Regions from separate parts of the Protofrankia sp. CiP3 genome, predicted to be linked through region 1. Evidence: predicted binding sites of a transcription regulator. Region 1 holds the regulator's gene; each other region holds the start of a gene.
The links. Region 1 encodes LexA, which represses DNA repair genes until DNA is damaged. Its sites were predicted from a motif close to CGAACNNNNGTTCG; they were not measured.

Region 1 (10,075 bases):
CACAGACAACGGTGTCGGCGCCGACAGCGGCAACGACCTCGCTCAGTTCCCGGGCCTTGCCGGAACCGACGTATGTCGCGGCGTCGGGAGTGTCACGGCGCTGGACGAGCGCGTCCAGGATGACCGAGCCCGCCGTGGTCGCGAGTGCCGCGAGCTCGGTCATGGAGGTCTGGACGTCGGTGGCGGTCCCGGTGGTCCACACGCCGATGAGGACGACTCGTTCCAGCCGGAGCTGGCGGTATTCGACCTCGGTGACGTCGTCGAGTTCGGTCGTCAGACCCGGAACTCGGCGTAGGGCCGCTCGATCGACGAGATCGAGTCCCTCGCCGGTGGCGTCGAAGAACTGGTCGCGGATGGTGTCCTCAACGGCGGGAAGCGTCATATTTGCCCTTCTCTGACACACGGTTGCATGCGGATGGTCGATCCGTTACTCAGCCGGCACCGGCGGGTGCGCGCATCGGTACGGTGGCGGCGTGGCGGGACGTGGGGCGGGAAGACGCCGCGGATGGACCCGATCGCTGCTGCCACCGGTCTGGCCGGCCGCGGCCGAGCGCGATCATCCGGGCGTCGTCGGTGGGAACGGGTGGGCAGAACAGCCGGCCGGCGCCGCGGTCACAGTTCATCGCCGCCAACCTGGATGCGATGACCGCGCTGTCGACGCCTTCTGCCGCCACCATCAGCCGGCGTCGGTGAGCCAGCGTAATGATCGAGGCCAGTACGGCTTCACCTTCCAGGTCCCGCTGCATCGCATGAAGGAACCGACCGTCGATCTTCACCATGTCCAGCGGCAGGACATCAAGAGTCGACATCGAAGCATACCAGGTGCCGAACCCGTCAACACCGATCGCTGGCCCGAACGAGCGTAGCTGGGCCAACAGGCGGGGGACCCCGATGTGCGCCAGCCCAAGAGTCTGTTCGGTGAACTCCAGCCCGAGGGCTCCCGGCGGCAGCCCCCGGTCACGCACGAGGTGTTCCACCTCGGCCGCGAAATCCGGCCTGGTCAGCTGGTCGGCAGTGACGTTCACCCACAGGCGAGGTGGGCGGATCATGGTCCCTGAAGCCATCTCGTGCCACGTCCGAGCCTCCGTCACGGCGGTCCGCAGCACCCAGCGTCCGACCTGTTCGGACAGGCCGGCCGCTTCGGCGACCGGCATGAACTGTGACGGGCGCATCAACCCACGATCGGGATGCTGCCAACGCAGAAACGCCTCCATTGCCGGGACCGACCCGTTGTGCAGGTCAACCTCGGGCTGGTAATGCAGCTGCAACGATCCGTCGTCGAATGCGGCGCACAGGGCCGGGACGAGGTTCAGCTCGAGCGCGGTCACAGATGTCTCCAGACGCCGGGATGAACGGGTCGCCGGTACCCATCGCATGTCAGGCTGAGCTGACCATGCCCGCCACCTGATCGACGTCGGGATGGTCTAGCCAAATTATGCGGGGATCGCGGCGAAACCACGACCTTTGTCTGCGGACGAATCGGCGCGTCGCGGCAATTGTCGCGAGCCGGGCGGCTTCACTGGATTCGATCTCGCCATCCAACCACGCCAGGACCTGGGCGTAGCCCAGGGCGCGTGAGGCGGTGCGTCCTTTCCGCAGGCCCAGACCGGCGAGCGTCTGAACCTCTTCGACCATGCCGGCAGCCCACATCTCCGCCACGCGGTCGGCGACTCGGATATCAAGGTCATGATGGTCGAGGCCGATCTGAACGACGTCATAGACCGCGCGGTGTTCCGGTAGGGAGGCGGCGAAGCCGCCGGTGAGCTCCAGCACTTCCAGCGCGCGCACGATGCGGCGACCATTGCTGGCCAGGATGGCGGCAGCCGCTCTGGGCGCCCGCGCGGTCAGGTCGGCGTGCAACGCGGCCGCCCCGCGTTCGGACAGCTCCTGTTCAAGGCGCGCGCGTACCGCCGGGTCGGTGCCAGGAAACCTGAGGTCGTCGATGACAGCCCTGATGTAGAGCCCTGAGCCGCCGACGAGCACCGGGGTCCGGCCGGCACTCAGCAGATCGTCGATGACGGTTCGTGCTCTGGCCTGGTAGGACGCCACGTCAGCGGCATGGGTGATTTCCCAGATGTCAAGCAGATGGTGCGGGACGTCTCTGCGCTCCCGCGTCGGTACTTTGGCTGTGCCGATGTCCATGCCGCGGTAGAGCTGCATGGAGTCGGCATTGACGACCTCACCGCCGAGTACGGCGGCAAGGTCGATCGCGAGTTCGCTTTTGCCGGCCGCGGTCGGCCCGACGACCGCCACCATGCGTCCGGCTTTCTCCCGGTCGGCACAGCCAGCCACGATCAGACCCGGCGCAGAACCGCGACGATCCGGCCGAGGATCGCCGCCTCGTCACCCGGAATATCGGCATAGGCCGGGTTCTGTGGTTGGAGCCATGCATGGCCATCACGGTGACGCAAGGTCTTGACCGTGGCCTCGCCATCGATCATTGCGGCGACGATCTCGCCGCTGTCCGCGACCGGCTGTTGCCGGACGACCACCCAGTCCCCGTCGCAGATCGCGGCATCGACCATGGAATCCCCGACAACGCGTAGCATGAACAGGGTGCCCTCGCCGACGATTTCCCGGGGAAGAGGGAAGATCTCCTCAACCGCCTGTTCGGCAAGAATCGGCCCGCCCGCCGCGATGCGGCCGAGGACGGGTACGTAGGCCGCGTCGCGACGGCCGTCCGGCGGGACCACCGATCCGTCGGCACCGGCAGCCGGCGTCGCTGGTGCCCCGAGACGGAGGCTGTCACGTGCCGCCGGGCGGACCGGTGCGTCCGCGGAAAGTACCTCCATGGCCCGCGGGCGGTGGGGGTCACGCCGTAGGAAGCCCTTCTCCTCCAGCATCCTGAGCTGATGCGCGACGCTGCTTGTGCTGGTCAGCCCGACCGCTTGGCCGATCTCGCGCACGCTGGGGGGGTATCCGCGGCGCTCGACGGCATTGCGGATCACCTCCAGCACCTTGCGCTGGCGGGGGGTCAGGCCCGACGCGTCCGCCGGCCCGTCCGGCAGGTCGCGCACGCTGCCGCGTGGTGGCCGGCCACGTCGGGCGCGGTTGGGGTCGGTGGTCATACCTGCCGTTCTCCTTCGTTTCGCGGTCGTGGCAGACTCCGCTCCCGGCGGACCCGGTGGTTTTGCCAGGAACCGGCGCTGGTGGTCACAACCGACATCTCATCGGTACGACCGTAACTGCCGTGACCGAATTTCTCAAACGTCTGTTCGAGCGTGTCGTGGCGATTCCGTCGGGGTCGTGCGGTAGAAACTCGATCGGGAGTTCGATCGAACGGATGTTCGTCGTTTGCGATCTCGGAGGTTGAAGGAGTGTGTGGTGGAGAGGTCGGCTGAGCCTCCACTGAGGTTGACCAGGAGAGGTCGGGCGGTCCTGGTCGTCCTCGTCGCGGCTGTCTTCTGTCTGGTCCTGTCGCTCGCGCGGGTGACCTCGTTGGCCTCGTCGCGTGGGGGCGGCGGGCCGGCGCGTGTTCATGTGGTCCAGTCCGGGGAGACCCTGTGGGGGATAGCGCGTGGGCTGGCGCCTGAGGGTGACACCCGGGTGGTTGTGGCGCGGCTGGCCGGTATGAATCAGCTCGACACCACCGATCTTGTTCCGGGTCAGGCGCTTCGCCTGCCCTGACCGTTGGACACGCCGGCGGGTTTGCCAGGCCGTGGTGGCTGACTCTATCGTCCACCACAACATGTGGTAGTTACGAAGGTGTAAGTCATCAAGATCTTGGGGGATCGTCCGTGCGATGCCCGTTTTGTCGACACCCGGACAGCAGGGTTGTCGACAGCCGCGAGACCGAGGAAGGTGCCGTGATCCGCCGTCGGCGATCGTGTTCGTCCTGCGGCCGCCGGTTCACGACGATCGAGGAGGCATCACTACGGGTCATCAAACGCAGCGGGGTCACCGAGCCGTTCAGCCGCGCGAAGGTGGTGGCGGGGGTGCGCCGGGCGTGCCAGGGCCGCCCGGTGGAGACGGACGCGCTGGCCCAGCTTGCTCAGCTGGTCGAGGACACGCTGCGTGCGTCCGGAGCGGCCGAGATTCCCTCGGACGAGATCGGCCGAGCGATTCTCGGCCCACTGCGAGATCTTGACGAGGTCGCCTACCTGAGGTTCGCCTCGGTGTACCTGGCCTTCGACTCCCTGGCGGACTTCGAGACCGCGATCGCCGGTCTTCGGACGCAGGCCAGGTAGTTCACCAGCTGGTTACGGCGTGTTTCGGAAGTCGTCGTTCGATCAGGGAGCCGCGTCCAGGTGACTGTCGAAACACGCCCTAGTCGCCGCCCAATGCCGTATCCGCCAGACGAGGAGCGCCATGACCGAGACCCGCGGCACGAAGTCGACCCGGCCCGCTGGTAAGACCACCGGCCTGAAAGTAGGACGTGTCTACACGTCACCCGGTGTACATCCCTACGACGAGGTCACCTGGGAGCTGCGGGACGTCGTGATGACCAACTGGCGGGACGGTTCGGTCAACTTCGAGCAGCGCGGGGTGGAGTTCCCTGACTTCTGGTCGGTGAACGCCACGAACATCGTCACGAGCAAGTACTTCCGCGGCGCGTTGGGCGCTGCCACGCGCGAATGGTCGCTGCGCCAGCTCATCGACCGGGTCGTGCGCACCTACGCGGCCGCCGGGCAGCAGAACGGGTACTTCGCGTCGGAGACCGACGCCGAGGTCTTTGCGCAGGAGCTGACCTGGATGCTCCTGCACCAGGTCTTCAGCTTCAACAGCCCCGTGTGGTTCAACGTCGGCACCTCGGCGCCACAGCAGGTCTCGGCCTGTTTCATCCTGTCCGTCGACGACACGATGGAGTCGATCCTCAACTGGTACCGGGAAGAGGGCCTGATCTTCAAAGGTGGCTCGGGTGCCGGGCTGAACCTGTCACGCATCCGCTCGTCCAGGGAGCTGCTCTCCTCCGGCGGTACCGCGTCCGGCCCGGTCAGCTTCATGCGTGGAGCCGACGCCTCGGCCGGGACGATCAAATCAGGTGGCGCGACCCGACGAGCCGCGAAGATGGTCGTGCTTGACGTCGACCACCCCGACATCGTCGACTTCGTCGAGAGCAAGGCCCGTGAGGAGAGCAAGATCCGAGCGTTGCGGGACGCCGGCTTCGACATGGACCTCGGCGGCCGTGACATCGTCTCGGTGCAGTACCAGAACGCCAACAACTCGGTCCGGGTGACGGACGAGTTCATGCGGGCGGTGCTCGACGGCACCGACTTCCACCTGCGGGCCCGGATCGACGGGCGGATCATCGAGACCATCGGGGCGCGGCCGCTGTTCCGCACCATCGCGCAGGCCGCGTGGGACTGCGCGGATCCCGGGATCCAGTACGACGACACGATCAACGACTGGCACACCTGCCCGGAGTCCGGCCGGATCAGCGCCAGCAATCCGTGCAGCGAGTACGTGCACCTGGACAACTCCAGCTGCAACCTGGCCTCGCTGAACCTGATGCGGTTCCTGCGCGACGATCTGACCTTCGACGCGGAGGCGTTCGTCGCCGCCGTCGAGCTGGTTATCACCGCGATGGACATCTCGATCTGTTTCGCTGACTTCCCGACCCCGGAGATCACCCGGGTGACCCGGGCGTTCCGCCAGCTCGGGATCGGCTACGCAAATCTCGGTGCGCTGCTCATGGCGACAGGCCGCGCGTATGACTCCGAGGGCGGCCGGGCGATGGCTGGCGCGATCACCGCGCTGATGACCGCGGCGGCCTACCGGCGCTCGGCGCAGCTCGCGGGCGTCATGGGGGCGTACGAGGGCTTCGCGCGCAACGCCGAGGCCCATCGCCGGGTGATCCGTAAGCACGCCGCCGCGACGGACACGGTCCGCAACGCCGGAGCGGATGACGCCCGGGTGCTCGCCCTGGCCGCCGCTGAATGGGCCCGTGCGCACGCCTTGGGCGAGAAGCACGGATGGCGTAATGCGCAGGTCAGCCTGCTCCCTCCGACCGGCACGATCGGGCTGGCGATGGACTGCGACACCACCGGCATCGAACCCGACCTCGCGTTGGTGAAGATGAAGAAGATGGTGGGCGGATCGAGCATGCGGATCGTCAACCAGACGGTTCCCGCCGCGCTGCGGGCTCTCGGCTACGCCGAGGAGACGGTCGAGGCGATCGTCGAGTACGTGGCCGAGCACGGCCATGTCATCGACGCGCCGGGCCTGCGCCGCGAGCACTACGAGGTGTTCGACTGCGCGATCGGCGAGCGGGCGATCAGCCCCATGGGGCATATCCGGATGATGGCGGCGGTCCAGCCGTTTCTGTCCGGAGCTATTTCGAAGACTGTCAACATGCCGTCCTCGGCAACCGTCGAGGACGTCGAGCGGATCTACCTCGAGGGCTGGCGGCTCGGGCTGAAGGCCCTGGCCATCTACCGGGACAACTGCAAGGTCGGCCAGCCGCTGTCCGACCTGCGTGGCGCGAAGAGGTCCGCGGGAGCGGCCGCGGGCACCGGCACGGCAGCCGCGGTGGCTGTCGGCGGGCTGCCGGAGGAGTACCAGCCCGTCCGTCGCCGCCTGCCGAAGATCCGGCCTTCCCGGACGGTGTCCTTCTCCGTCGGTGGCGCGGAAGGCTACATGACCGCTGGGTCCTATCCCGATGACGGTCTCGGCGAGGTCTTCATCAAGATGTCGAAGCAGGGCTCCACCCTGTCAGGTGTCATGGACGCGTTTTCCATTGCGATCTCGATCGCGCTTCAGTACGGTGTCCCGCTGGACGCCTACGTCCGCAAGTTCATCAACATGCGTTTCGAGCCGGCCGGCATGACCGACGACCCGGATGTCCGGATGGCCCAGTCCGTGATGGACTACCTCTTCCGCCGCTTGGCGCTGGACTACCTGCCTCAGGAAACCCGCGCGGAACTCGGTGTGCTGAGCGCCCAGGAGCGGGCGCGTCAGCTCACCGGGCAGTATGGCGGGCCGGGCGCGGTGGACGTATCTGATGCTCTCGTGGAGCCTGCGTCGGCGTCAGTGTCATCAGTAGCGTCAGCTCCGGAGCCGGTCGACACGGTCGGCGCCGAGCTCTCCGCTGACCGGTTGACCGGGGCCGGCCCAATGACGGAGGCGCGGCAGGCCGGGCACGAGCATGCCTTCCCGGTTGTGCGGTCGACGGTCCAGGTGCGGGGGTCGTTGCCGGCGGAGGTCCCGGTGGGAGAGTCGCTGTCGGCGCAGAACGCCGTGGACGCGCCGCTGTGTTTCACCTGCGGGGTGACCATGCGGCCGGCCGGTAGCTGCTACGTGTGCGAGCAATGTGGCTCCACCAGCGGCTGCAGCTAGGCCATGGCTGGGGCGGCGCGTCGCGCTCGCGCTACCACTCTCGAATTCTGATCAGCGGACCCCTGTTTGGCGCGAGTGGTCACTGTGCGGCGGGTGCGGCGCCATACCGTAGCCACCCTTATGGGTTTCGATGGAGGTTGGTGCTGTATTGGCGATTTGTTGTTCCTGGGCTCGGTATTGGCATCGTGGCTGCGGAGGTCTGAAGAGCGGGCCTGAAGAGATAGTTAGTTATTCGCGACACACCGGCCGGTCCGCAGGGTAGTCTTCGCGACAGCGGGTGCGGCGTCCCGAGAGCGAGGGTCTACACTGCTTCGTAGACCCGGCGATCGCTTACGTCCGGTTGTGTCTGAACGCGGAATGGGAGGGACGCCGTCAGGCGTTGCCCATACGTGCAAGCACCAAGACCCGCCACCCGCACCGACCTTCGGATCTGCTACTGATGACGCTGCCTGCCCTGGAACTTCATGAGCGCCCCGACGAGCCGCGTACGCGTGCCACAAGTACGCGGCGCACCCGCCGGTCGGCCACTCCTGCACGCACGGTGCCCGGCCGTGGCCTGGCCGCCGTGCCCGATGATACCGACGAACTCGACGTTACTCAGGTCGCCGAGCTTGTCGCGCGTGGGCGCGAATCCGGCGAATTGAGCCGCGCCGAACTTCGCGAAGCGCTCGAGACCGCTGACCTCGGTCTTGAACTACTTCCCGTCCTGATTGCCCGGTTGACAGCCCTTGGCGTCGAGGTTCTCGACGAGGAGGAGCCAACAGGTGGAGCGCCGGCTGCCCGCGCAACCTCGGAGCATGCCGGAACGGCCGATCTCGTGCGCATGTACCTGCGCGAGATCGGCAAGGTACCCCTGCTCAATGCCGCGCAGGAAGTCGAGCTGTCCAAGCGGGTCGAAGCCGGCCTGTTTGCCGAGTACAAGCTGGACACCGACTCCGACCTGGAGCCGGCGCTGCGGCGCGACCTCGGGACTCTGGTCCGGGACGGGCATGCGGCAAAACAGCAGCTGGTCTCGGCGAACCTGCGCCTGGTGGTTTCGGTCGCCAAGAAGTACAGCGGTCGTGGCATGACCTTGCTCGACCTGGTTCAGGAGGGAAACCTCGGGCTGATCCGCGCGGTCGAGAAGTTCGACTACGCCAAGGGCTACAAGTTCTCGACCTACGCCACCTGGTGGATCAGGCAGGCCATCGGTCGGGCACTGGCCGATCAGGCCAGGACGATCCGGATCCCGGTCCATGTCGTCGAGCAGATCAACAAGATCACTCGACTGCAGCGTCAGCTCGTCTCCACACTCGGTCGGGAACCGACTGACGAGGAGCTGGCTCTGGAGCTCGACATGCCGATCGAGCAGGTCGTCGAACTGCGCCGGTACGCCCAGGACACGGTCAGCCTGGAGACCGCGGTGGGCGACGACGGGGATTCGGTCCTCGGTGACTTCATCGAGGATGCGGATGCCACCTCTCCCGCGGACGCCGCCTCCTACGGCGCCATGCAGGACGAGATCGAGGGCGTGTTGAGTGGGCTCACACCGCGTGAACGTGAGGTCATGCGGCTGCGCTTCGGCCTTGCCGACGGCAAGCAGCACACGCTTGCCGAGGTCGGTAACCGTCTCGGGCTGACCCGTGAGCGGATTCGCCAGATTGAGCGCGACACCCTTCGCGAACTGCGTAAGCCGGCGGTCGCGAGCAGGTTGCGCGAGTTTCTCGACTGACGCATCCGGGGATGTAGCGCGTCCGGGATGTAGTGCGTCGTCGTGGTGGAGATCCCCTGCCCGGTCACCGGGCAGGGGATCTTTTTTTGGCGCGAAGGCGAAGGCGAGGACTGCCGGCCGCCGCCGGTCAGCTGGCCGCGGGCGGGATGAACGGCAGCAACGCCTCGGGATTCGCGACCATGCCGAGGCTGACGGCCTGCTCCAGGGCTGCGCCCAGCAGCAGGCGACGAACCGGCACTTCCAGTTTCTTGCCGTTGTAGGTGCGGGGAATCGCGGAGATCTGTTCGACGCGGTCAGGCACATGCCGGGGGCTCAGCTCCCTTCTGATCGTCGTCAGCAGGGTGCTGATGAAGGAGTCGGTAAGCGTTCCGCTGTCCTCCAGCACGACGTACAGCACGAGCTCACCTGGTCGCTCAGCGGTCGAGGTATCGATGATCATGCTGTCCGCCACGCCGGGAATGCTGTCCAGCACCTGGTAGAACTCGGCGGTACCCAGCCGGACTCCGCCGCGGTTCAGGGTCGCGTCCGAGCGGCCATATATGATCACCGATCCGGTCGGGGTGATCCTGGCCCAGTCGCCGTGGCGCCACACGCCGTGGTAGGTCGAGAAGTAGGACGCGCGCAGCAGCGAGCCGTCATCGTCGCCCCAGAAGAAGAGCGGCATCGAGGGCATGGGCGCGGTGAGCACCAGTTCGCCGATCTCGTCGACGAGCTCCTTGCCGTCGCCGTCGAAGGTGCTCACCGCGCAACCGAGCCCGCGCATGGAGATTTCCCCGGCGTGCACTGCCAGCGTGGGCAGGCCCGCCGCGACCGCCGTGCACATGTCCGTGCCGCCACTGATCGACGAGAGCATCAGGTCGGAGCCGACCGCGTCGTACACCCAGGCGTACCCGGCCGAGGACAACGGCGAGCCGGTGGAACCGATGGTACGTATCGCGGAGAGGTCGGCGATCTCCCGCGGGACGATGCCCGAGCGTTCACACGCGGCCAGCAGGCCGGGACTTGCTCCCAGGCAGGTGATGCGGACGGCCTCGGCGAGCCGCCACAGGGTCCCCAGGTCGGGGAACTTCGGGCTGCCGTCGAAAAGCA
Region 2 (10,075 bases), on a different contig from region 1:
AGAAGAGCTCCATCGTCGAGGTCCAGAAGGTCAAGGAGGAGCTGGAGAACGCCAAGCGGGCCATTGAGGTCGCCGAGCGCGACCTTGACCTGGCCAAGGCCGGCGAGCTGCGCTACGGCACGATCCCCATCCTGGAGAAACGGCTCGCCGCGGCAACCGACGCGCTGCCCGGCGCGGACGAGGCAGACGGCGCAATGCTGAAGGAGGAGGTCGGCCCGGACGATGTGGCCGAAGTCGTCGCCTCCTGGACAGGAATTCCCGCCGGCCGGCTGCTGGAGGGTGAAAGCGCCAAACTGCTCCGGATGGAGGACGAGCTGCACAGGCGCGTCATCGGCCAGCGGGCCGCGGTACGTGCTGTTTCCGATGCCGTGCGCCGTGCCCGCGCCGGCATCTCCGACCCGGACCGGCCGACCGGCTCTTTTCTCTTCCTCGGCCCCACCGGGGTCGGCAAGACCGAGCTGGCGAAGGCGCTCGCGGACTTTCTGTTCGACGACGAACGCGCGGTGGTGCGCATCGACATGAGCGAGTACGCCGAGAAGCACTCGGTGGCGCGGCTCATCGGCGCGCCACCCGGCTACATCGGATTCGAGTCGGGCGGGCAGCTCACCGAGACGATCCGCCGCCGCCCGTACAGTGTCATCCTGTTGGATGAGATCGAGAAGGCGCATCCGGACGTTTTCGACATCCTCCTGCAGGTGCTCGACGACGGGCGTCTCACCGACGGCCAGGGCCGGACGGTCGACTTCCGCAGCACGATCGTGGTACTGACGTCCAACCTCGGGTCGCAATTCATCGCGGATCCGACTCTGTCGCCACAGGTGCGGCACGATTCCGTGATGGTCGTCGTCCAGGAGGCATTCAAGCCCGAGTTCCTCAACCGGCTCGACGATGTCCTGGTCTTTGACCAGCTTGACCGCGACGACCTGGCCCGCATCGTCGACCTCCAGCTTGGCCTGCTGCGAGCCCGGCTCACCGACCGGCGGATCACGCTGACGGTCACCGACGCGGCACGTGCCTGGCTGGCCGACGCCGGCTTCGACCCGGTTTTCGGGGCCCGCCCGCTGCGGCGGCTGGTGCAGACCTCGATCGGAGACTCGCTGGCCCGGGAGCTGCTCGCCGGCACCGTACGGGACGGCGACGAGGTTGTCGTCGATGTCGGCCCGAACCGCCGTGGTCTCCAGGTTCACCCCGCGGTGCATACCGGATGATCGGTTCGGACTACGGCGTGTTTCGGAAGTCGTGGTTCGATCAGGGAGCCGCGTCCAGGTAGTTCCTGGCAAGGCCGCAGGCCACACCGATACCGGATGAGTTGTATCGGTGTGGCCGAGAACGCAGCCAGAGGCCGCCTGGACGTGGCGAGCCGGACAGATGGCTTTCGAAACACGCCCTAGGGCTCACTGTCGGCGTCGGCTCCCCGGATCCGCCAGGTGCCGATGTCGTCGCGGTAGAGGGTCTCGCCTTCCTCATGGAGCCTCCGATGATGCCGCCCGCATTGCAGAACAAGATTGTCGAGCTCGGTCGGCCCCCCATCGATCCAATGCACGAGATGATGACCGTCGCAGAACGACGGCGGCCGGTCACAGCCCGGGTAGACGCATCCGCCGTCGCGGAGCTCCAACGCGCGATGCTGCGCGGCAGAGACCGTGGGAGCCTCCCGACTGAGATCGAAAATTTTACTTTCGCCCCAGGTCAGCAGATGACTGACTTGTGCGTCGCACGCGATCCGGCGGATGGCGGCAAGACTGATCGGCCATCCGCCGGTGAAACCAGCACGGACGGTGAGCCTCGTGGGAAACTCCGGCGGACGGACCGCCGCTGCCGCACGCGCGGGGACGGCAGGAAGATCCGGGCCGGCTTCTGAGGCCGCCGAGGTTGCTGCCCGCATCGGCGGTAGCAACGCCGCGACATCGACTACAGCGGTCAGCTGCGGTCGATGGCCATGCACCTGCGAAAGATCTGCCTGGCCCAGATAATGTCGGGCGATTTCGACCAGGGCGTCCGCCCGACGCTGGGCTTTGGAGCGCGTATCGTCCGCCGCGGGCGCTCCTCCCATAGCCGCGTCCAAGGCCGCGGTGACGGTCTCCCCTCCTTCCGCGTCGAGCTGGCCCCGCAGGAACATCTTGCCCTCGAGCGAGGACGACACGGTCAACGCACACGCCCGATGAGCTCTGTTCCGATCTCCGCTCACGGCGTCAGGATCAGAGAGCGGATCGAACCGAGCCGCCATACCCCGCCGTGCGGGCAGATCAGCCAACCGCATACCGGCCACCCCTTCTACCCCAAAGGAAGTCGAACTCACGTTCGAAGCATAGCCGAAGCGAAGAGCGCGATCAACCCCGCGAAACGCGCGATGGGGCTGACCCAGCACCGGCGGTAAGGTGCTGCGGTGTGCTTTTCCGGTTCATCGACTCGGCGCGGCCTGCTCGCGGGTGCGGCGGTGGTGCTCGCCGGATGCGCGGCTGGCGGCCGTACCAGCGGTGGCACCGACAACGGCGGTGGTGACAGCGGCCGCGGCGCCGAGCCGTCGGCGGGCACGCCGCCAACGGCCACCGCGGGAGTTGTCCCGCCGTCGGCGGGTGCCGCCGCGGCAGCCTCCTCAACACCATCCACCGGAGGCGGCCCGGCGACCGAACTGGTACGCGCGAGCTCAGGCCGTCCGGAGGTGGCGCTGACGTTCCACACCAACGGCGACATCGCTCTGGTCGACGGGCTCCTCGCCGCCGTGGCCCAGGCCCAAGTGCCGATCACCTGCATGTTCGTGTGCAACTGGCTGGAGCGGTACCCGGACTACGCCCGCCGCGTCCGGGACGCCGGACACGAAATCGGGAACCACACGTACACCCATCTCGCCGATCTTGACCGACAGAGCGCTGCCGTGGTGCGCTCGGAGGTGGAGCGCTCGCAGGAGATCATGGAGCGGGTGACCGGCGGGCCGGGGGACTACTTCCGGCCCTCAGCGATGCACCATGCCACCCCGACGGTGCTCGCCGAGGCTGGCCGGGCTGGTTACGCGCACTGCCTGTCCTACGATGTGGATCCGCTCGACTACACCGACCCCGGCGCCGACGCGGTGGTCACGCGCACGCTTGCCGCGGTACAGCCCGGCTCGGTGGTGAGCCTGCACTTCGGGCATGCGGGCACGATCCCCGCCTTGCCTCGAATCATCACCGGTCTTCAGCAGAAGGGGCTACGCCCGGTGACGGTACACGATCTTTTCGCCTGACCTCGACCAGGCGCGGCGGCTGATGGCGCCGCGCCTGGATAGTGTCGGGCGATGCGAGGGCTCGCGGTTGCCGACGAGGTCCGGGCAGCGCTGGGCACGGGGCAGCCGGTGGTCGCGCTGGAGTCGACACTGATCGCCCACGGCCTGCCGCGTCCCCGTAACCGGGAGGTCGCGGCCGAGCTGGAAACGCTGCTGCGCGACCGCGGAGTGACGCCGGCCACCATCGCCGTGATCGACGGGACACCCACCGTCGGCCTGTGCCCGGATGCGCTCAGCGCAATCGCGGAGGCCTCGGATGTAGCGAAGCTGTCCGTCCGGGACCTGCCCGTCGCCTCCGCGCTGCACCGTACCGGCGCGACCACGGTCGCCGCCACGTCGCTGCTCGCCGCCCGTGCCGGCATCCGCGTCTTCGCCACCGGCGGGCTCGGCGGGGCGCACCGCGGCTGGGCCGACAGCGCGGACGAATCCGCGGACATGGTCACGCTGGCCTGTACCCCGATCACCGTGGTCTGCGCGGGGGTGAAGTCGATCCTGGACGTCGGCGCGACGCTCGAACGGCTGGAAACCCTCGGCGTGACCCTGCTCGGGTGGCGAACGAACAGCTTCCCCGGTTTTTACCTGTCCCGGACGGAGTTCGCTGTCGACTGGCGGGTGGAGGACGCGCGGCAGGTCGCCGCCGTCATGGCCGATGCCGACACGCTCGGCCTGCGCTCTGCCGTGGTCGTCGCCAATCCGGTGCCCGAGGCCGAGCAGCTCGACCATGACCTGCATGACCGGGTCCTCGCTGAGGCGCTGGCCGGGGCGGCCCGGCGGGGCCTGCGCGGGAAGGCCGTCACCCCTTTCCTGCTGGAGACGTTCCACCGCGAAACGGCCGGCGCCAGCCTGGAGACGAACATCGCCGTCGTCCGCAACAACGTGACCGTCGCCGCCGGCATCGCCACCGCCTGGGCCACCGAAGCTGGCGCTCCGGGTGTCGATGGAGCCGCAGGCTGATGGGGCACAGCATGCCGCCTGCTCGAAAACCCTGATAACCCGTCACGCTGTCGCGCCCGCCGTATCGCTTCCGTCTCAGACGGCCTTCCTGCGAACATCCTTGCTTGGGACCGGAGGCGGGGATGCTGGTGGACAGAGCCTGGAGAATCGTCGCGTGGTCGGCCCGGCCACGGCTCAAGTGGGCCGCCCTCCTGCTGTGGATCATTATTACGGTCGTTGTCAGCCCACTCGCGTCCAGACTGGCCGACGCGCAGAAGAACGACGCCGCGGCCTTCCTGCCCGCCGGAGCCGAATCCACCCGCGTGCTCACGGCCCAGCGGCTCCTGCCGGGCGGGGACGCCGTACCGGCGATCGTCGTCTTCGCCCGTGATCCCGAGCTGACCTCCGCCGACCGGGCAACGGTGGAGGCGCTCGGTCACGAGCTCCAAAGGTTCTCCGTAATCCCGATCGGTGGGCCTATCCCGTCCCCCAGGGGCAATGCGCTGCTGCTGAGTATCAGCCTCGCGCAGCGGTCAGACATCGTGGATTTCACCCATGACGTCAAGGAGATCCGCCGGATCGTGCGCAATGCCGCGCCGCCCGGGCTACAGACGGGGCTGGCCGGACCAGCCGGTCTGTTGACAGACTCCTACGACGTGTTCAGCGGTGTCGATACCACCCTGCTGTTCGTCACCGGTGGGGTTGTCGCGGTCATTCTCCTCATCGTCTACCGCAGCCCTTTCCTGTGGCTGGCGCCGCTGCTGTCGGTCGCCATCGCCGACCAGGTGGCCACCGCCCTGACCTATCTCGCGGCCAGGTACGGCGAGCTGACCGTCAACGGGCAGAGCGCTGGAATATTACGGGTGCTTGTATTCGGCGCGGGCACCGACTACGCGCTTCTGCTCATCGCCCGATACCGAGAGGAACTGACCAGGCACGAAAGTGCGCACGAGGCAATGGGGGTCGCTATCCGCCGGGCCGGGCCGGCGGTCGTCGCCTCCGCCGCGACGGTCATCGTGGGCCTGCTGTGCCTGTTACTGGGCGATCTCAACTCCGACCGAGGTCTCGGCCCGGTGGGAGCCATCGGTATAGCCGCGGCGCTGGTAACGATGATGACGCTTCTCCCGGCCGTGCTTGTCGCGTGCGGCCGGCGGTTGTTCTGGCCGTTCATCCCCGTGTACGGCACGGGAGCGGTCGAGGAATCCGGTTTCTGGTCACGGGCCGGCGCTCGAATCGCCGCGCGGCCTCGCCGGGTCTGGATCGCGGCCACGCTGGTACTGACCGGGCTGGCGTTCGCGACCGTACATCTGAACACGGACCTACGTGGAGATCAGGGATTCACCGGACCGGTGGACTCCGTGGTAGGTCAGGAACTCGCCCAGCGCAGTTTCCCGGCTGGCGCGACCGCGCCGGCATATGTCATTGCCAACGCCTCGGCCGCGGCCGACGTCCTTGCCACCATTCGCGGAAATCCCGCGGTCACCGCTGCCGAAGAAAACGGGCGCGGAGCGAACCTGGTCCAGTTCATTGCTATTCTTTCGCCGCCGCCCGACACGAAGGCCTCCTTCGACACGGTTAAACAGCTCCGGGATGCCGTCCACGCGATACCCGGCGCGGACGGGCTGGTCGGCGGAACAACCGCCGTGAATCTGGACGTACGCACCGCCTCCGTGCGCGATCAGCGGGTCGTCATCCCCGTGGTCCTGAGTGTCCTGGCCGTGATTCTCGGGCTGCTGCTGAGGGCGGTGGTCACCCCGTTACTGCTGATCGCGACCGTGGTGCTGTCGTTCCTGGCCGCGCTCGGCGCCAGCGCGCTCGCATATGACTGGCTGTTCGGCTTCGCCGGTGCCGATCCCTCCCTGCCATTGCTGGGATTCATCTTCCTGGTAGCGCTGGGAATCGATTACAACATCTTCCTGATGATCAGGGTCCGGGAAGAAGCTGAGAGAATCGGCCCCGAGCCGGGAGTACGCCACGGGCTTGCCGTCACCGGCGGCGTCATCACCTCGGCGGGAGTCGTGCTGGCGGCCACCTTCTCGGTACTGTTCATCCTGCCGCTGGTACAGCTTGCCGAGGTGGGCTTTCTGGTGGCGTTCGGCGTGCTGCTCGACACCCTGGTGGTGCGCTCGATCCTCGTCCCCGCGCTGGCGCTCGACATCGGCCCGAAGATCTGGTGGCCGAGTCGCCTGGCGACGCTACCGCCGGACCGGCTCGGGACAGCCGGCGCCGGCTCTGCCACCGACCATCAACAACGCCGAGGTCCTAGTCGGGCTTTGGGGCACACAGAGCACACAGAGCACGCCGTGACCACGCCCCGGGAGGCGGCATCCGCCATCACGGACGTGCCGCGGTCGCGAAGGGACTCTGCCACCGATATCCGCGAAAGCCCCTAACCGAAAGTCGGAAACTCCGGCCCGAATACCTGCCGCCACAGGTTGACAGCATCCTCGTGCCGGCCTGCCTGTTCCGCTTCAACAGCGTCATCAGCATGGGCACGGGCGAAACGCACCGACTCCGCAAGGGCGTCGCAGTCGCCTGGCTGCAGGTACGTCGACAGGTCACCGCCGACCTCCGCCGGGTCGTAGGCGGTGAATCCCTTGTTCTCGATGTGCCTGAAGACCTCCGCCAGCGCTTGCCGGGTGTTGAGCCCACGGTTGATCAGAATCTTGCCCGCGAGCGCCTCCAGGTGGAACGAACGCAGATGACTGCCACAGACTCGATTCCACGCCTTGAGCAGCCGAACCGCCGAGGCGACCCGCGGGCCCGCGTCCGCCATCCAGCTCGCGTGCCGCTCAGGGCGGGTCGGCAGCCATCCGCCCACACAGTCCGGCATGACATAACCAGCCCGCGGATGGTCGAAGGCGGGCACGAGATGGACGTCCGGGGCTGAGTTGTAGACGATGCGCATGGCCTGGCCACGCGTGCCGATCGTCTGGATGCGGTCACCGCCGATCGCGTTACGGACACAGAGCAGCAGGTCGCGAGAGTCCCAACGGAAGCGCTTCCACGCGCTGTTGGCGGCGCTGAACACGACAAAGATGTCAACCTCGTCCAGCGGGCGGATCATCGTGTCACGCCCCGCGGAACCGATGGTCGCCACACCGACGAGAGGCAACGCGCAGCGCGGCGGGAAGATCGCCCGCAGGGCCTGCTCGGCGTCATCCCGCCGGGCGTCGATGACCGCGCGGTCGTCGGCATTGAGGCGGACCAGGTCGTCGAGCTTGGCGAACGCACGAGCGGTGGTACCCACCAGCAGAGGGCCGGTCATGGCGCCCGTGATGGGACCGGTCTGTGGATTATGCGGATCGATACACGGATCATCCGGGAACAGCGGATTGCACGCCCCTGGCCCGGACTCGTCCGAACGGCGCCAATGTGGCGGAATAATTAGATGATCATACGTGACCTCGGACCCGCGCGGTCGCACTGGACCTGCCTCGTCCGGACTGTTCGTAAGTGCGACTTCACGCTGGGTTTCCACGCTCACTCTGAGAACCTCCCAGGCGCCTTCGCGCCAACCGTACGGTCCCCCATCCATGACACGCGCCGATGATCAACCGACACGGACGCGCGAGCTGGGCGACCGGTCCACACCGTCCCATTCGCGACATCGCATCTATGGTGCCGCATCCTGCGGCGAGGTAAACATCGGGGCCAGCTTGGTAACTCTAAGTTATGAAAATGATGAGAATGCGACCGTGCCGCCCGGACAGTGGTGACGCTACGGAGGCGGCGGCCGGAACCAGACCCGCCAACCATCCGCCAGCACTATGTCCGCGGGCACGAACGCGGTCGCCACAGCCAGCCGCTCACCCGTGCGGTCACCCACCCGCACCCGGCTCTCGACGACTACCTGACCGCGGAACTCCAGCCAGCTGGCCAGCGCCCGCAGCGCCTCGGTGGCATACCCCCGACGCCGGTAGGGACGTCCGATGGACACCGACACCAGGGCACGCCGGTCAACGGCATCCACCGCCAGCAGCCCGACAGCCGCCGAGTCGTCACCGCGTACCGTCCACGTCATCACACCGCGCCCCGCACCGGCTCGGCGGCGCAGGTCCCGCCGTAGCGCGGCGGTCGGATCGCCCGCCGCGTCGACAGCGATCCCCTGCGCCCGGTGCAGGCACGCACCCGCCAACAGCGGTCCCAGCTCCTCGGCCACGAAGCCCGCGTTCCACACCGTCAGGGGAAGCGCGAGCAGCCTGGATGTCGTCAGGGTCGGCCCCTCACCCACGGCTGGCGGGCTTCGCAACGCCGAGCAGTCCCCGCTCTCTCAGCAGCACCTCCGTGCGAGCCATCCCCTCGTCAAGGCCAACGCGGGGCTGCCAGCCGGCAAGGCGTCTGATCTTTGCGATCGAGTAGGTACCCGTTCGGGTCAGCTCCGTCAACGCAAGGGGGCCAAGATCGACATAAGATCGAGGATGCAGGCGCGAGCTCACCCGCCCGGACAACCACCCACGCTCGATCAGCAGTCGGTCGACCGAGTCGAGCGTACGAAGCACCGCCGCAGGTACCGAGTGTGGCAGCGGCAGGCCCGCCATCCGCGCATACCGGCCGAAAAACTCGGCTGCCCCGATGCCCGTGCCACCGGTGACATGCAGGATCTCACCTACCGTCGCCGGGGAGTCCGCCACCGCGGCGATCGCCGAAACAAGGTCGTCGACGTGGACCGGGCTCAGCACGCCCCGGCCAGAGTCCACCAGAACGAATCGGCCAGCCCGCAGCAGCAGCAACGGCCACAGGGTCCATCTGCCCGCCCGTGGTCCGTACGCGTCGCCGGCCCGCAGCACCGTCACCGCCAGACCGCGGGCGGCGGCGGCTATTGCCGTGTGCTCGGCCGCGGCCAGCGCGTCAGCCCGCGCCAAGCCCGTCATGGTGACGGGCACGGCCTCGTCAGCCTCGGCCGGGAAGGAGCCACCCAGCACGCTCACGCAGGAAATGTGGACAACGCGGCCGACACCAGCACGTTGGCATGCGTCCAGGACGCTGGCCGTGCCCGCTACCGTGATCCTGCGTAGTTCACCGTCCGCAAGCGGAACCGACCGGCTCGGCACGCCAGCGCGGACCGCGGTCAGTTCGCCGCCGCCGCCTGTCCCGACCGCTGCCGCATGCACGACAAGATCCGCTCCGACAAGGAGTTTCTCCCAGTCACCCGGATGGGTGATGTCGGCCACGACGATGCCGGGACCACGACGGACGTCTACCGGCACGACGTCGTAGCCGCGTAGACGGAACTCCCGCGCAACCGCGTCCCCGATGAATCCGCCAGCGCCGGTCACCACCGCACGAACCACGTCGCCCCCTCTCGCCCTGGGGTCCACCCGGTGAAACACAGACCACGGGGATCCACTTTCTCGGAAGATCGGTTCACGATCCACCGGGTTCCCTGGCCCGGACACACCCGGATCCATCAAGATCCACTAGATAGACCTAACGCACCGTCACGCCCAACGCGTCGACAGGTCGCTCCAGTCGCATGATATCGACCCTACGTGATCGGCACCCAAGAGTAACCGCTTTTGAGAACCGATGGCTGTGACCGTCCGAACGCAATTGCCGGTATCATGCGGCGTACGCCAGCACCCGACAAGCAGCGAAATATACGTTAAAAGCGACTGGTAACAGGGGACGCGGCCGAGCGGGGCCGGGGTGCGTGCGCCCCAGTCCCGCTCGGTGACTCCTAGGGCGTCCCGAAATCCTGCGTCCAGTACATCCCGTAGCTGCCCCCCACGCCGTAGCCGACGCCGATCTGCTTCAACGAGCAGTTAAGGATGTTCTCACGGTGCCCGGCACTGTTCATCCAGCCGGTCATGACCTCAGCGGGAGTGCGCTGCCCAGCGGCGATGTTCTCGGCCGCGATCGAGAACTGGTACCCGGCGG
Region 3 (10,075 bases), on a different contig from region 1:
GTCGCTCGATCCCGGGCTGTCACCCGGATGGCGCTCGTTCATCGCCGACTGTCTCGCGCCGGACCACCAGACGCGCAGCCGGCACAACGCCGCCGATCTGCTGGCGCGTGCCCAGTCTTTGGCCGGTACGCGAACGTCCGGCCGGTCGCGGCAGGCGATCCGGCGCCACCGGTTTCGTGGCCGCGGCCAGGCCGTGGCCGTGGCCACGGCGGCGGCCACGATCGCCATACCCCTGGTCCTGACACTCCTGCCCGACGAGGCGGGCCGTTCCTCCACCGAGGCGGGCACGGTGTCCGTGGCCGGATTGAGCACCGTGGGCCCGCTCACGAAGGCTTCCTCCGCAGAACCCTCCCCTGTCGATGCCGCGTCCCAATGGTTGAACACGGACGCGGGCATCCCGGAGCAGTTCCTCAGCCTGATCATCGCTGCTGGCACCATGTGCGACGAGCCCAGTGTGAGCCCGGCGCTCGTCGCGGCGATGCTGGAGGCCGAGAGCGGTTTCGACCCGAATCTGAACGACCCAGCTCGCGATGAATACGGCATCGCCCGATGGACCCCCCGCGTGCTGCAGTACTACCTTCCGCCGGGCCGACGGGGAACGCTCCCTCGGCCGCCGTTCTCGCCCGAGGACTCGATCCCGGCGGTCGGCCGCTACCTGTGTGTCCTCGCGCGCCAGCTCGAAACGGTGCCGGGGCAGCCGGAACTGCTGCTCGCCGCCGCGTACCGAACATCGGCCGAGGTGGTCCGGGTGGAGGGCGGGATTCCGGACCGGACGGCCGGGTACGTGGAACGGGTTCGGACCAATCTGCTCAGGTACGCGCCGGTCGGCACGCCGAGCCGACCGGCGCCGTCCTCGACGGGGTGAGTAACGTCAGGTGCTCCGCGCGAACCAGATCGAACCGGAGTGCTATCGACACCAACGCGGCTCGCTGCCAGTCCGCTCTGACACCGGGCGCGGCGAACGCCGCCGCCGGTTCCCGGACCCGAAGCTTTCTGCGCGCAAGGTAATCAATGTGGAAAGCGACCGCACGGCGGGTGAGCCCCATGCACTCCGGATGTCCGCTCAGCCGCCGGACGATGTCGGGAACCGACGGGAGCACCGTCGACGCGCCGTCACGCAGACGAGGCTCGCATAGCGCCACCAGGACGAGAAAGTACTTCGCCGACTCGTCCATGGGGAAGGCGGACAGCGTTCCGTCCAGCTCTGCGGTGGAGGTGGACGGTGCTATCGGGTCCAGAAAGGTATGCTGCGGGGCGAAAATCAGGAAGCTCGCTCCGCCCCCTTCCGCCGGTATGACCACCCGGGCGAACTCGAAAGGTACCGGCATTCCCAGCCGCCGCGGGGCGATCTTGATGTGTTCTCCGCCGCCCTCCGGGTTCTCGACCGCATATGTCCGGTCGTTCGACAGATTGCTGATCAGCCAGTAGTCCTCATGCGCCCGGATGCGGCCGGCCAGCCGTGACACCGCAGGATGATGGAGCCGGAGATCGACCGGCAGGCCGGGTGCCCCACGGCCGAACGTCGCGTCCTCGCCCGAACGAAGTTCCCGCACGGCGGGCGTACCGGTCACCCGGTCACCACTCACAACATCGCCGGGAATCTGTACCACCACGGTGCCCACGTTTCCCCCGGAGTGCGACTGGCGTGATTACTCATCATCCGGCTGAGACGTCCCCCAGCAACCTTTTGTCCGCGAGGGTATCGCGCGGGCCGGCTCCGAACTGTGGCCACCGACGGGTCTCCGCGGTGGCCACAGATGCCGGTAGCGGCACGCTGGCGGACGGCGTCGTTATGCTGGGATCAGCATGTCGAGTTGAGGACCCACTTGTGGCTTGCGATGTTGTTGTTGAGGGTCTCGCCGCCGCCGGTCCCGTTGTAGGGGAATGTATAGTAGCTAAGATCGGCGATGTATCCGCCCCGGCCTATGCACTTGCTGGCGCCGGAGTATCCGCTGCCCCAGTACACGTTCACGTCGTCATACGTCTCGGCGTAGCCGTTGTTCCACACCGACGAGGCCTGGTTGAGCATGTTGCCCCCCGGGGAGCAGGTCGACCAGTTGGAGTCGTCACCCTGCCAGGCGCAGTATGGGCCGCCGTAGTTGACGTCCCTCCAGGCGTAGAAGTTGCCGTCCGCCGCCTGGGCCGCAGCCAGGGGCGCTCCGGCGAAGGTGAGAGCAGCGAGGGCTGACACGATCGCCACTTTCCTGAGCTTTCTCATGAGATACCTCCCGTTGATGCAGGGCGAGTGGTGGTGGGGCCGGCGCAGGTCGAATGGTTGCCGGTCGATCGGCCGAGTCGCCGATGCCTGTCTCGCAGGCTCCGCGCCGCCTGTGGCGGCCCTATCCCTCCCCGGAGCGGCCGATATCGGCGAGGGCGGCGCGTGCGCGGGGCAGGGCCTCGTGTTCGAGGCGTGCCCGGGTGTCGACGTCCGTCTGGTGCTGTCGGGTTCTCTGGATTCGGTATTGTTCTTCCATCCGCTGCAGGTCCGTGGACATGCCCGTGCTGTGCGCGCACTCCGCCTCGGCGACCGCCGTTCGTATCTCCTGTGGGCGATCCGCGCTCTGCGGTGACCGGAGAAATGCCTCGCGGGCCTTCAGCGGGGTGAGGTAGTCGAAACCGCGGGCCTTCATGCAGGACGACCACCGTCGAACAGCCGATTCGAAGCGGTCGTCGGCGGTGACGTCAGCGCGCCACAGGGCAGTGAGGGAGTCGGTCACCGAGGTGACACGAAACCAGGAGGCCAAGTCCCCGTAGATTTCCTGTTGGGCCTGCGAGGTACAGCCGTCGGCAATCCGGCCCATGGTCACCCCGTCGGGGGTCCTGACCTCAAGCCGTGCCGCGGACTGCCGCCCGTTAAGGGCTTCCAGGGCACGTGCCTGCTCCGCCGACGGCAAATTCTCGAAGTATCGCCTGTTGGGGTCGGCGGCGCGCAGCCGGCTGCGCTCGGCGTCGATGTCGCTTCCGTACCCGTGCCGCGAAGCCCATTCGACGTCGTCGATCACGTAGGGAAAGTCGCGGTCCTCCGGCAGTGGCTGTCGGGGCACGGCCCACATCTCGAAGCCGTGATCCTTCATACAGGAACGTGTCAGCATCTGCTCCGCCTCGTGCAGCACCTCCTTCTCCGGCTCGGTGAGGGGCTGCCCCCCGGCTACCTGACGAGGCTTGTGTGCACTGCAGGAAACCATCGCCAGCAGGGCTACCATGCCCACCATCATTAGGGCGACTGGTTGCCGAAGGCGCATGTCGCCTCCTTCAACCACGGGCCGGCGGCCCGCGAAAGGATTTCTCATTACGAGGCTTGTGTGCACTGCAGGAAACCATCGCCAGCAGGGCTACCATGCCCACCATCATTAGGGCGACTGGTTGCCGAAGGCGCATGTCGCCTCCTTCAACCACGGGCCGGCGGCCCGCGAAAGGATTTCTCATTCCTGTCGCCACGGCACCGAACTATGCCGGCGATTCCGCTGGCCGCCATCCTGCGAGAAGCCCGGTAGACAGGTGCGCCCTGGCGTGCTATCGGAACTCGGTCGTGCCCGCCCCCGGAATACCGGCTCGGTAAGAGCGCCCGGCAATAGGGGCGTGGATCAAGGAGTGGGGCTGGGGTGCGTGCATCGCGAGGCGGCGGAGGGAGCCACCGGAGGTGTTGGGTGGTGACCGACGACAACGCGGCGAGGTGCGTGCCCCAGCCCCGCGACGCCGCGTCCCCTATTGCCGGGCGCTCTAAGTGTTCGGTGATGCCGTGGAAGCGCACGTCGGGAACCCGGTCGGCGTCGCCGGTCGGGTGGGTGCTGGCTGCGGCGGTGGGTCAGTCCGCGGGTCTGGTGTGTGCGTGGTGACCGGGCGGGTCGGTGCCGTCAGGGCCGGGTAGCCAGGGAAAGAATCGTTCCAGGGCGGTGTCTTCGGGTGGCTTGCCTCCGGCAGCGGCGCAGGCGTGAACCGGCCCTTACCGACCGGTTTCGCCGGCACCGGCGCCACGACCGTGCGCGGGCCCGGGCAGGCGCATCGGCGCCAGTACCGTCGCCGCCGATGCACGATCCGGGTGATCGTCACCTGCCAGTCGATAGCCCACGCCGACCCACCGGTCGTCAGCTGATGACCGGTGACCCGTCAAGTGCCACCCCACAGGATGCGATGCTGGACCTCGGACCTCGGACCTCGGACCTCGGACCTCGGACCTCGGCTGCGGTGTCGGCACCGGCTGTCTGGAATCCCCACTGGTGGCCAGGTGAAAGTCCCCGCATGAGCCGCGGTGACTGTTTTTGGAATGACTGCTTTCAGAACGGTGGTGGGTCCAGCTCCGGCTCCGGGTTCGGAATGCAGTCGATGTAGGGTTCCGGGCTGGTGTGGTGGACACGTTTCTCCGGGCTGGTCCAGGTGACCGAGCCTCTGGAGCCAGCCAGGTCGACCAACCAGTTCCCCTTGTGTTTCATGCGGTGGTGGCGGCGACACAGAGTGAGCAGGTTGGCCGGGTCGGTGGTCCCGCCGTCAGCATGGGGCTGGACGTGGTCGAGGTCGCAGGCCGCGGCGGGTTTACGGCAGCTTGGGAACCGACAGGTGCGGTCCCGGGTCTGCACGTGACGGGCAAGCGCGGCTGAGGGGAACCGTCGCCGGCTCACATCCAGGAGACTGCCGTCGACGGGGTCGGTGAGGATCCGCCGCCAGGTGGCGTTGGCCGCGCAGGCCAGGTCGCGGGCGAGCCCGGCGGGGATCGGCCCGTGACCGGCCAGCTCGCCGGGGGCGTCGGTCAGCCCCAGCAGGGTGTCAGCAGGCACGATCACCCCGATCTCGATGTGGACGGGTTCGTAATCATGATGGCGGCCCAGCAGAAGGTCGGTGAGGACGTCCGCGCGGCGTTCATCCATGCTCCGGGGATCGTCCGGAGCGCCGGCACAGCGGGCGAGGGCGTCGATGTGCTGGTAGGCGGCCTGGGCGTCGGCGGCCGGCAGGAACGCCCACAGTTCGGCCATGCCGTCATCGAGGGGCCCGATGCGAACCTGCCGCTCCCGGCGCTGCTTCTCGTGGCGCCGCTGGGCGCCATCGGGGTCGACGGCGAGCACGGCCCGGCGCAGTGCCTGGCGGAACAGTGTGTGGCTGGCTCGACCGCCGCGGGCCAGCACCTTCTCCTCGACAGCGGTCGCGTGGACCTGCGACAGCGAGTCGGTGGCGTCGGCGACCGCGCGCGCTCGGCCCAGGTCGATCGCACCGGCTGCCAGAGCGGCCAGGGTGGCCGGTAGTCGGCAGGTCACCGTGTGCGCCAGCTTCAGCTGGGCGGCTGCGGCGCCGCACGACAGGTCCAGTTCGATGGCGATCTCACTGGCGGCGAACTCGCTGAACACCGGGTCCGGCCCGGCCGCGGATCGCAGCTCGACGAACCGGGCCTGCGTGCGGATCAGCGCCGCGTCCAACCTGGCTTTCTCCTGCACGATGGTCGTCATGAGGGTCAGGCAGGCATCCGCATCCAACCCGGCGATGGGCTCGGGGCCTGCGCACGCATCACATGGTGGACACACATCAGATCGTGCGCATCCATCGGATGTATCGAACATATGTTCACTTTAGCTCGCCATCCCGACATTTCCACCCCGTTCAGCGATCTGGACTCGTCTGGCGGGCCACCGCGGACGCCTTGAGCATCGCGGCAACCTCGACGGCCCGATGACGATTCCGCGTGGACAGGGCGTGTTCCTGGATGTTCCAACCCCGGCCAGGTGACTGCTGGTGTCGCCCTTGATCGACCGGGCGGTTGTCCTTGCCGCGTGCTGGATCAGCTCGGTGGATGGCGCTTCCTGAAGCGGACCGCCCACGACCTTCAAGGTGCCTGCGAGACCGTCGCGTCCGGGTACGCTGTCGCTGTCGACTCCGCAAAATGATCAATCGGCGGTGGGGCCGTCGTCCCAATCGGCATCCTCGTCGCTGTTCTCGCCGGCTCCCAGCGGCAGCCGGGCCACCGTATCCCACTCGTACGCGTGGCTCTCGCGGCGCAGCTCCACCAGGGCGACGGAATGGACCACGACGCGGATCCGGGGCAGCTCCCGCAGGGCCGCGACGGTCTCGACGACCGGGCGCGCGTCGATCGTTTCGCCGACGTAGGCGATGTTGATATATGGGTGGAACTCGTCAGGTTCGCCCATGGCTTTCACCGTGCGGGCCCCCGCGTCAAGGAGGTGGTCATTCAGGGCAAGCAGCGGCTCCCAGGGGACGACGGCGAGTCCGATCGAGTCCGGGGAGCCGGTCGCCGGACCCACGATCAGCGTGAATGGTTCGATGGCCGCGAGCGACCGACGGGCCTCGGCAACAGCACGGTTGATATCGCCGATGTCGTCGATCTCGTCGCCGAAGGCCAGCCGAGCGAGGGTGAGTCGCAGCTCGTCGGGGGACACGCGGTCGAGGCCGGGCAGCTGCAGCCGGTCCTGGCACCGTGTCGCCAGTTCGTGCAACTCGGCGGCGCCCTCGAAGGTCAGCACCCAGTGGTAGGCGCGACGTCCGGGGGTCCAGCCTGGACGGTTCCAGTGAGTGGTGAGGGTGTCGAGCCTGGCAAAGCGATGCCAGTCGGCGGTCACGGGATCGTCGGAGGATGGGATGATCCGGTCTTGCCACTGGCCGTCCGCCAGCGCCACCAGCTTGTTCAGTCGATCCACAGCGGATGCGGGGGAGTACGGGCCGAGGTTGTGCGCGGCGTGCAGCACATAGCCGAACGCCGGCGGGGTCCGCGGCGTGCGCGCGAGCAGGCCGGCGCTCATTTTCCCGTCGGGCGGCTCGGGATCGAGCGGCTGGCCGGATGGCGGCAGCAGCCCTGAGAACCGCAGCCCCGCCATCACCCACAGATCGTCGACAGCGCTGTACGTCGACCAGATCAGCCCGCGCAGGCCCGCCCAAGCGTCCTGCTGCACGGCGAGGGCGTTCTCGGCCTCCTGCCGGAGCCGGTGGTAGTCATCCTCGGCCGCGGCGAGTTCCGCGGCGGCATCGTTGGCGCTGTCGGCGTCCGGATTGTGAATAGCGATCTTCATGACGATCGGGCTGACGCTGAGCATCACCAGGAGGAAGACGACCACCACGGTCAGGTAGGGGCCGGATGCCCCGCCGCTGGCACCGCCGTTTTGGCTGAGCTCGTTGGACAACCGTCCCGCCGTCGTCAGGAAATCGCCGCGGGCTTTGGCGGCCATGCCGATCAACGCCAGCACCGCGACGGCGAGCGCACCCGGCACCCGCCATTCCGGCCAGGGCGGTTCGGCATCCGTCCATCCGGCACGCCGCCGGCGCCATATGACGACCGGTTCAGCGAGCAGATGGCCGGTCCAGAACAGCAGCAGGGCCAGTCCCACCCCCGGCAGATAGGACAGCCAGTACTCGACGGAGGCAACCGAGCTGCCGACTCCGGTCAGGTAGCGGAACAACCGGCCCAGGAACCAGACCTCGAACAGTGCCACCACCAGCGTCGCGGCCATGGCAAGCGCCGACAGCGACAGGAAGCGGGGCACCCGCAGCTGTCGGCGCCGGTCGTGTGGCCCGTCGTCGGCGTAGCGGGCCTGCACCCGGGCCGTCTGCCGGCGAGTGGCGAGGATCCGCTCCTGCCGCACGAAGGTGGCCAGGGCACGCAGGGCGGAGTCGGTCGCCGTGGCCGCTGTGATGAGGGTCCGCAGCGCCTGCTCGATGCCCGGCCGTGCCGAGTGCACCACCTCGGCGCTCTCTCGGAGCACGAGCAGGTGCGCGGTATCCTGCGGATCATCCTCCGCGTGCTGGGCCAGGAAGTCCGCCAGACAGCGGCATGCGGGCGCCGCGGGCGCCGGGCACGGCGGGGATGCGGCGCACAGCGCCCACGGTCGTGGTTCGAGTGAGAATCGCCGGCTCACCGTCATCCTCTCGTCTGGCCGAGCGCGATGACGATCTCGACCCGGCGGTTGCAGCTCATCGCGGCAGGGTCGGCGCTGTCGTTGGTGCGGTGTTCTGGTCCGCAGGCCGGACTCGGGCGGCTCTTGCCGAGCCCGACCGCCTTGCCCACAGTGAGCCCGTCGGCCCGCAGCGCGTCGGCGACCCGCTGCGCCCGGCCCAGCGAGAGCAGATCGTTGTGGTCGTCCGTGCCACGTGAGTCGGTGTGCCCGTCGACCTCGGTGACGGTTCCGGACGCTCCGCGCACCCGCCGCTCCACGTCGGTGAGCGCGGCCTGGGCCGTTGCCAGCAGCTCGGTGGAGTCGGTGCCGAACAGCATCCGGTCGGGCAGCGTCACGATGATCGTTCCGCTGTCGCGTCGCTCGGTGACGGCGGGAAAGGTGACGGCGGCGTCCGGCATGCCCGGCGTTCGGGCCGCGGGACCGGTGCTCACGGACCCGCCGGCCGCCGCCGTGGCCTCGCTGTGGATGTCGCACGACGTCGGGTTCGCGGTGGCCGCGCCGCATAGTCCGCGCCACAGCGCGGTCAGCCAGTCGAGCTGGGCGGTTGCCGGCGACGGCTGGTCGTCCGCCGGATGGCCGATTCCGAACATGGTGACCTGGGCACCGGTGAGGTCGGGCAGCTGCCCGGCCGTTCGGCAGTCAGTGACGATTTTCTGTACGTCCCCGGCGATGGGGGATTCGAGCAGATCCGCGCAGCCGGAGTTGACTAGCCCGTCGGAGACGACGACGTGGCGGGAGCCGGACGTGGTGGCGCTCTGGTGGGCTGCTGCCGCCAACGCGCCAAGGATGTCGCTGCCCGCCGCGCGGGCCGGTGCCGCGGCCGCGTCCGCCAGCAGCCGCCGGGCGCAGCGCAGGGAAGCGACTTGGGCGCTGGTCCGCTGGTCGGGGTTGGCCAGCCGCGGGGTCGCCACTGTGGCCCAGGCCATCGTCGTAGCTGAGCCGTCGAAGCCGGAGATGGTGATCGTGTCGCCACGCAGCACCGCCGCGCGGGTCGCGGCGTCCAGTTCCGGCATTGCCGCGTAGGACGGGCCAGCGTTGCCCCGGACACTGGCGGAGCGGTCGAGCAGCAACGCGGTGATCCCGGCGCCTGGGACGGCGTCCGGTGTGTCCGGACGCCCGGCGCAGCTGTCCGCCTCGGACGAGTGGCTGCCCGGCCGGCAGGCCACGAACAGGCCTGCGCCGACGGCGAGTGCCATTCCCACGACCAGCAGGCGCGGCCACCGGGCCGCCGATCCGTCGGCCTGTCGCGCTGCCGCCGCCGGGACCGCTCGGGCCGCTGTCCGTGGGGTCGGTCGGACGGCCGGTCGCGGTCCCGACCTGCGGGCGGGCGGGCGGCGCCGACCTGCGGCGGGACTCATCGCGTGCCCTCCGGCGTCGACGGGCTCGACCAGTCGGCCACCGGTAGTCCGGCCCACTGCATCAGCCGGACCAACGCGGAGTTGTGCGCCACGTCGAACTCCAGCAGATTGACGTTGTTCGCGTTGTCCACCGCCTGGAACACCGTTGTCAGCAGCTCGTCATCTTTGGCCTCGCGCTGCTCGGCGAGCTGGTCGACGACGTCCGCGGCGTGCTCGGGCTGCGCGGCCAGCCGCAGCAGGTGGCGCGCCAGGTACGGTGCCGGGGGCAGCTCGGCGTCGAGCGCGTCGATGCCGAGCATCGCCAGCAGCCGCCGCCACTGCGTCGCCATCTCGGTGTAGTTGCTGACGAGCTGCTGGGAGAAGTCGTGTAGCGCGTCCTGCTGCAGCGCCCTGGTCCATGCCTGCTGCTGCAGTGCCCGCACGTCGGTGTGCAGAGTGACCTCGGCCCGGGCGGACCATCCCAGCGTCGTCTCCGGCAGGCCTTGGCGCGCCAGTACGTCCAGCTGGGCGTTGAGGCAGGTCTCGGCCTCGGCGGCCTGATGCGGCGGGTAGGCCCGCAGCACGCACCTGGTCGCCACGGCGATCTTCTCCTGGACGAGGCTCTCGTAGTCGGCTGCTCGGCTGCGGATCTCTGTCACTGGACGCTGTCCGTCGTGCCAGGCACACCGCACCGTCACCTCGAAGTCGTAGGCATCGCCCTTGCTCGGCGTCTGGACCGGCTCGCCGACGATGATCCATGCCACCTCGGGGCGGTCCTCGGGCGTGCCACCGATCCAGGTGCGCAGTCGCCGCAGCGGCCCTCGCCGGTCGGGCTCGGCACTCATCACT

Region 2: a site for LexA is predicted at 2,291-2,304, ahead of MJ797_RS00565 (HNH endonuclease signature motif containing protein). Genes of this name have one in related genera too.
Region 3: a site for LexA is predicted at 5,540-5,553, ahead of MJ797_RS17530 (HNH endonuclease signature motif containing protein). Genes of this name have one in related genera too.

Annotation. Positions count from the first base shown of each region.
Region 1 is NZ_CAKJTM010000017.1:49,053-59,127, reverse strand. It holds gene hflX (GTPase HflX) at 1-382, opposite strand, end outside; gene MJ797_RS09160 (EAL domain-containing protein) at 432-1,328, opposite strand; gene miaA (tRNA (adenosine(37)-N6)-dimethylallyltransferase MiaA) at 1,378-2,256, opposite strand; gene lexA (transcriptional repressor LexA) at 2,295-3,068, opposite strand; gene MJ797_RS09145 (LysM peptidoglycan-binding domain-containing protein) at 3,325-3,627, shown strand; gene nrdR (transcriptional regulator NrdR) at 3,738-4,187, shown strand; gene MJ797_RS09135 (vitamin B12-dependent ribonucleotide reductase) at 4,309-7,275, shown strand; gene MJ797_RS09130 (RNA polymerase sigma factor) at 7,715-8,986, shown strand; gene MJ797_RS09125 (acetoacetate--CoA ligase) at 9,114-10,075, opposite strand, start outside.
Region 2 is NZ_CAKJTM010000001.1:119,687-129,761, reverse strand. It holds gene clpB (ATP-dependent chaperone ClpB) at 1-1,208, shown strand, start outside; gene MJ797_RS00565 (HNH endonuclease signature motif containing protein) at 1,388-2,227, opposite strand; gene MJ797_RS00560 (polysaccharide deacetylase family protein) at 2,387-3,223, shown strand; gene MJ797_RS00555 (pseudouridine-5'-phosphate glycosidase) at 3,275-4,216, shown strand; gene MJ797_RS00550 (MMPL family transporter) at 4,345-6,588, shown strand; gene MJ797_RS00545 (nucleotidyltransferase) at 6,585-7,682, opposite strand; gene MJ797_RS00540 (GNAT family N-acetyltransferase) at 7,917-8,429, opposite strand; gene MJ797_RS00535 (NAD(P)-dependent oxidoreductase) at 8,422-9,489, opposite strand; gene MJ797_RS00530 (CAP domain-containing protein) at 9,876-10,075, opposite strand, start outside.
Region 3 is NZ_CAKJTM010000055.1:7,606-17,680, forward strand. It holds gene MJ797_RS17510 (protein kinase) at 1-865, shown strand, start outside; gene MJ797_RS17515 (hypothetical protein) at 810-1,622, opposite strand; gene MJ797_RS17520 (peptidase inhibitor family I36 protein) at 1,802-2,218, opposite strand; gene MJ797_RS17525 (hypothetical protein) at 2,340-3,242, opposite strand; gene MJ797_RS17530 (HNH endonuclease signature motif containing protein) at 4,275-5,435, opposite strand; gene MJ797_RS17535 (2'-5' RNA ligase family protein) at 5,871-7,850, opposite strand; gene MJ797_RS17540 (OmpA family protein) at 7,853-9,085, opposite strand; gene MJ797_RS17545 (hypothetical protein) at 9,244-10,071, opposite strand; gene MJ797_RS17550 (ATP-binding protein) at 10,071-10,075, opposite strand, start outside.